DNA from 2 places in the Photorhabdus akhurstii genome. Region 2 is predicted to be linked to the other one. Evidence: predicted binding sites of a transcription regulator. Region 2 holds the regulator's gene; the other holds the start of a gene.
What was found. Region 2 encodes PurR, which represses purine synthesis genes. Its sites were predicted from a motif close to CANGCAAACGTTTGCNTG; they were not measured.
Positions count from the first base shown of each region.

Region 1: the regulator PurR is predicted to act here: its motif matches at 1,758-1,775, upstream of cvpA (colicin V production protein).

Region 1 covers NZ_CP020335.1:3,772,611-3,775,810, forward strand. The annotation lists gene purF (amidophosphoribosyltransferase) at 1-1,181, opposite strand, end outside; gene cvpA (colicin V production protein) at 1,196-1,702, opposite strand; gene dedD (cell division protein DedD) at 1,951-2,634, opposite strand; gene folC (bifunctional tetrahydrofolate synthase/dihydrofolate synthase) at 2,624-3,200, opposite strand, start outside.
Region 2 covers NZ_CP020335.1:2,989,470-2,992,669, reverse strand. The annotation lists gene punR (DNA-binding transcriptional activator PunR) at 1-688, shown strand, start outside; gene purR (HTH-type transcriptional repressor PurR) at 695-1,720, opposite strand; gene B0X70_RS13090 (Grx4 family monothiol glutaredoxin) at 2,412-2,759, shown strand; gene rnt (ribonuclease T) at 2,872-3,200, opposite strand, start outside.

The DNA.
Region 1 (3,200 bases), 780 kb from region 2:
GCAAGATAAACTCTCTTCGCGCCCGCTTCACGAGCCATATCAACAATCTGTTCTGACGTTGTACCACGTACGATAGAATCATCCACCAATAGCACATTCTTATCACGGAATTCCGCGCGATTGGCATTCAGTTTACGGCGGACTGATTTCCGGCGTTCCTGTTGCCCAGGCATGATAAATGTTCGGCCAACATAACGGTTTTTCACAAATCCCTGACGATAGGGCTTACCGAGTATGCGGGCAATTTCTAGCGCGACATCACAAGATGTTTCGGGGATTGGAATCACCACATCAATATGCAAATCTTCCCATTCACGGGCAATTTTCGCCCCCAGTTTATGTCCCATCCGTATGCGGGAGTTATAAACCGAAATTTTATCAATAAAAGAATCTGGGCGAGCTAAATAGACAAATTCGAATAAACAAGGAGTCAGAGAAGGATTTTCAGCACATTGACGAGTAAATAGCTGACCTTGTTCAGTAATATAAACTGCTTCACCTGATGCGACATCCCGCAGGAATTCAAAGCCTAGCGTATCCAATGCAACGCTTTCAGAAGCAACCATATATTCATTACGGCCATCATCCAAGGTACGCTTGCCTAAAACCAACGGACGAATACCATGCGGATCACGGAAAGCCACTAATCCATGACCAATAATCATCGCAATGCAGGCATAAGCGCCACTCACCTGTTTATGCAGTGCCGCTACCGCCGCAAAAATATTATCAGGCTCCAATGGATAATGCTGGAAGCAATCCAGTTCACTAGCAAAAACATTAAGCAAAATCTCAGAATCTGACGTGGTATTCACATGACGACGGGCATTCTCAAACAGCTTTTTCTTCAACTCATGAGCATTTGTCAAATTACCATTGTGTGTCAGTGTAATACCAAATGGAGAGTTCACATAAAACGGTTGAGCTTCCGATGCACTGGAACTGCCCGCTGTCGGGTAGCGAACATGACCAATCCCAATTGTTCCCTGTAAACGCAGCATATGCCGGGCTTCAAACACGTCTCTCACTAAGCCATTGGCCTTGCGTAAACGAAACCCATTGTTACCATCAATAGTGGCAATGCCCGCAGCATCTTGCCCACGGTGCTGAAGCACCGTCAACGCATCATAAATCGACTGGTTAACCGGTGTAAAACCGACGATACCAACAATACCGCACATGTAGTTTTTCCTCATCAGCCAAACGGAGAGGTATATTTCTCCGGCAAGAAACTTGACGCATTTTGCAGGTAGTCAAAGAACCACCTAATGATATGACTGAACTGTGGGATCAATTGTGACTGTTTCCAATCTTCACTTCGAGCCAATGGTGTAAATGTATCCAGAAAAAACAGAATAGCCGCGACAATCAGTACACCACGCAATGCCCCAAAGCAGACCCCCAGTACTCGATCAGTACCTGACAATCCAGTCCGTTGCACAAGAGAACCTATCACATAGTTCACCATAGAACCGACAATCAAAGTAGCAATAAACAGCAGCGCAATAGCGATCCCGTTACGCACCAATTCATCTTCAAAACGGGTGAAATAGACCGCTAAGTAAGTATAAAAATGGCTTGCCACAAAGAAAGCACATCCCCAAGTAACCAGCGATAATGCCTCACGAATAAACCCACGAATCAGGCTAACTAATGCCGAGAAGCCAATAATGGCGATAATAACGTAATCAATCCAAACCATGTTTTAATTCCAAAATAGACACCTCGGCATCCGTTTCAAGTGCATTCTAACAGAAAACGAAAACGTTTGCGTAGCAAGATTTCCTATCCCACTGAAAATAATTGGGCGGCGAATTTGAATAATCATCACCGCAATCACTTAAGATTTACTTCTTCATGAACACTTACTTCTTCATGATAGTTGCCCTATTCTTCACATAGGCATCACTCACTTTTATTACAGTTTGCAACTATTACAATCTATAACCATTACGGCCGGTAACTCCTTACCTGCCCTTGTAATCCAGTCAAACTTTTCAATTCTGATAATGCCGAGTCAAGTTGTTGCTTAGAGGCATTCGGACCAACATATATTCTGGTTAATTGACCCTGAACCGGAGATGAAGGAACCGTATAAACCTGATAACCAGACAAACGTAGTCTGGCAACAATTTCATCTACCTTTCCGGCATTTTTTAAAGCACCCAGTTGTACGATATAAGCCTGCCCTTGCGGGGCGGTTTCAACCGGTTTAACTTCAGGTTTCGGCTCTGGCTTAATGTCTGGTTTAGGTTTAAGCGCCGGGGCTGGCGGCTTAGTCTCTGGTTTTGGTTCAAACTTAATCTGTGGTTGAGGCTTCACTTCTGGCTGAACAGCAGGAGGGACTATCGGCGTGGGTTGAGGAATAGTAACCGATGGGATTTCCGGCTGCTCCAGTGTTTCTGGCTGCAATGCCTCTGTCTCATCTTCCAGAGGCACTGATAATATTGGTGGATTAAGAGGAGGTATAGATTCAATTTCCTGCTCGTCCCCTGGCTTTGGAACCAGGGGAATTGATGCAAATTTATCTTCGTTATATTTCTTGTTGCCGTCTAGCAACGCAGGCAGCACAATGACACCCAATGCTACCAAGACAATTGTTCCAACCAAACGATTCTGAAATCTACTTGCCACTTCCCTTCTCCCTGTCCAGAGCCTCCATGACATGCGCTACTGTGTGGAATGAACCACAAACGACAACAATATCTTGCTCATCAGCATCAGCCATCGCCTGATGCCAGGCACTTTCCACATCAGTAAATAGCCGTGGCTGTTCAAGATACTGCGCCAATGTCTGTGCATCGGCACCACGAAATTCAGTCAACGGAGCGCAATACCACTCATTTATTTGCTGTGACAGGCAAGTCAGTGTACCAGCAATGTCTTTATCACCTAACATACCCACGACACCAAGGATTTTGCTACCCGGTTGACGAGGCAATTGAGCCAGTTTCTGTACCAGATAAGCCGCCGCATGGGGATTATGCGCCACGTCCAAGATCAACAGTGGATTTTCACGAACTACCTGAAAACGCCCCGGCAACTGTGCATTTTGCAACCCTTGATGGATGGCGCTCTCATTAATAGCCCGGCTGACTTTATCATCTTGTCGTAACAGGCAACAAATAACTCCCATTGCCGTTGCGGCATTCATCAGAGGAATATTTGGCAAAGGTAGATTGCTAAATAGCTTATCATCA
Region 2 (3,200 bases):
AAAAATGATTGATACTCGTCACCAATGTCAACAAGTTGCAAACGGCTGGCGAGGGCAATTTAATATTGCTATTGATCGCGTTGTCAAACCAGAACGTAGTCGTCAGCTTATTCTTGATTTTTACCACCATTTTCCTGATATAGAACTTTTTATTCATCAGGAAGTGTTTAATGGTGTGTGGGATGCGCTGGTGGATAGTCGAGTTGATGTTGCCATTGGGGCAACCCGAGTGGTTCCTGTCGGGGAAAGGTATAGTTTCCGAGATATGGGGTTTATGCCTTGGTTATGTGTGGTTAGCGCAGACCATGAGTTGACTCAATTGCCGGGGCCGCTATCTGATGACCAAATGCGGCCTTATCCAAGTTTGTGCCTTGAAGATACATCTCGTAATTTACCGAAGCGTGACACCTGGAATCTTGATAACCAGCGCAGGCTGGTAGTTCCTGATTGGGAGTCTGGTCTGTCTTGTTTAAACGAAGGGTTATGTGTAGGAATGGTGCCTAAGCATAGGGCGATGCCGCTTATTCGGCAGAAGAAATTAGCCGTGCTGGAATTGGAACAGCCTTTACCAGACAGTCCATGTTGTTTGGCATGGGTACAAAACAGCCATTCTCCAGCATTAAGTTGGTTGCTTGACTACCTTGGCGATAGTGAAACTCTTAATGCTGAATGGCTTCAAGATGAATAAAGCGGGTTAACGGCGATAGTCGATAAATGGACCATCGACGACAGAGCGTCGTTCAACCAAGCGTGGATGTACTTCAATAGTTTGTGCATCTTCACGTTTGTTGACGATTCTGTCCAATAACATAGAAAACGCCATTTGTCCCAGTCGTTCTTTTGGCTGATGAATGGTGGTCAATGCCGGAGAGAAATAACGAGCGTTGCGTATATTGTCATAACCGATGATAGAAATATCCTGCGGGACGCGTAATCCTGATTCATCAGCAGCGCAAATAGCCCCCATAGCCATAACATCTCCGCCGCAGAAAACCGCAGTCGGACGCTGTTTTTGATGCAGAATTTGATGCATGGCTTTATAGCCCGATTCTGGCTCAAAATCCCCCTGAATAATCCATTCTTCTCTGATCGGAATATTGGCTTCTTTTAACGCCTTCAAGAATCCTTGATGGCGACCACCGCCGGTATTTCGTGCCAGAGGGCCGGGGATCGCGCCAATATCACGATGGCCACGCTCGATAAGATAACGACCAGCCAGATAACCTCCGTGGAATGCGTTATCAATAATCGTATCGGTGAAGTCGCTTCTGGCTTGACCCCAATCCATAACGACCATTGGAATATTACGATAATCTTCCAACATTCCCAACAACTGTTCCGGGTATTCTGAACACATAATCAACAGTCCATCCACACGTTTTTGTGCCAGCATGGCGAGATAGGCTTTCTGTTTATCAATGTTATTGTGTGAGTTACATAAAATCAGCGTATAGCCTTTGCTATAACAACTGTTTTCAACAGCCTCAATGACTTCAGCAAAATAGGGGGCTTCACTGGACGTTGCAAGTAATCCGATCGATTTTGTGTGGTTAACTTTCAGACTGCGAGCGACGGCGCTGGGTGAATAATTCAGTGTCTTAATAGCAGCCCAAACGGCAGCTTTAGTATCTTCAGCGACGAAGCGGGTTTTATTAATAACATGGGATACGGTAGTGGTTGAGACACCAGCGTGTTTAGCCACATCTTTGATCGTTGCCATGAGGTGAAAGACTCCTGACCTTTTGGTCTAAATTTAAAACGCTTTGTTAATCATTTGCCAGCCCTTTTACACAAGGGCTGGCAATAAGTTAGCGATAAATCTTGGATTTTGTCTGATCTGGCTCAAAAGTGAAAGCAATAATCAGTGTTATAAAATGAATGGTAATCGCTATTTATGCTTTTCCTTATGTAAGGGCAATTAACCATCTCGATAGACTGGTTTTTGTCGTTATAAACTTTTTATTCTGAGGAGGCTTTATGAATACCGATTTGAAACTTGGTTTATTTACTGCTGTTAGCACGTTGGTGATGATTGCCATTTTTGCCGCTCTTTGCTTGATCTTTGCCTGATTTGAGCTGATGAGATGGATTAAAAATTGACTTTACGTTTAAAAGAAATTGGGCGGATAGTCTCAGTGGTTTATCTGCCCTTTGCCTTTGGGTGTTAAAATAGAGAGTAATGAATTAATCTGATGGTTGTTAAGCCCACCCCAGAACCAAAAGCTTTCACTGCTGCGCCGGTAAATTTCTGGTCGTCCTGGCAACTTCTACGATAAATAACAGTGAAAATGATGCCATCTGCATCAGGATAAGAAAAGATCAGGATACATCTTAGTGAGAGAAAATGGTATTCTCCGTAGTATTGTGACGATGTTGGTTATCAACATAGTGTTGGTTTAAAGGAAATAAAAATGATGACTATTGAGAAGATTGAGCGCCAAATTAAAGAAAACCCAATTTTATTGTATATGAAGGGTTCTCCTAAATTGCCAAGTTGTGGATTTTCTGCGCAGGCTGTTCAGGCTTTATCTGCATGTGGTGAACGTTTTGCTTACGTAGATATTTTGCAAAATCCAGATATTCGTGCAGAATTGCCAAAATATGCTAATTGGCCAACCTTTCCTCAACTTTGGGTAGCAGGTGAGTTGATAGGTGGATGCGATATTATCATTGAAATGTATCAGCGTGGTGAGTTACAAACATTAATCAAAGAAACTGCTGATAAATATCGTCCCGAAGACGAAGACGCGACAGAGTAATTTTTTAATTACTTACAGACAGATTATTATGCTATCTCCCCATATATTGATATATGGGGGGGTATTATTGCTTAATTTAGATTTGATTATATTAATCTAGCCGTTCAGCTATTTATCCGTTTTTTTCTTCTGTTGCGGTCGTTAATGGCCAGCCACCAAGTTGTTTCCAACGGTTAACCATTTCACAGAATAATTCAGCGGTACGATCAGTATCATATAAAGCGCTGTGAGCTTGATGATTGTCGAATGGGATACCGGCGGTGATGCAGGCTTTTGCTAAGATTGTTTGTCCTAATACCAGACCACCTAAAGCAGCGGTGTCAAAAGTTGCAAACGGATGGAACGGATTTCGCTTTAGTCCGGTGCGTTCCGCGGCAGCCATAACAAAGCTATGATCGAAGCTAGCATTGTGAGCAACGATAATTGCCCGATTACAATGAT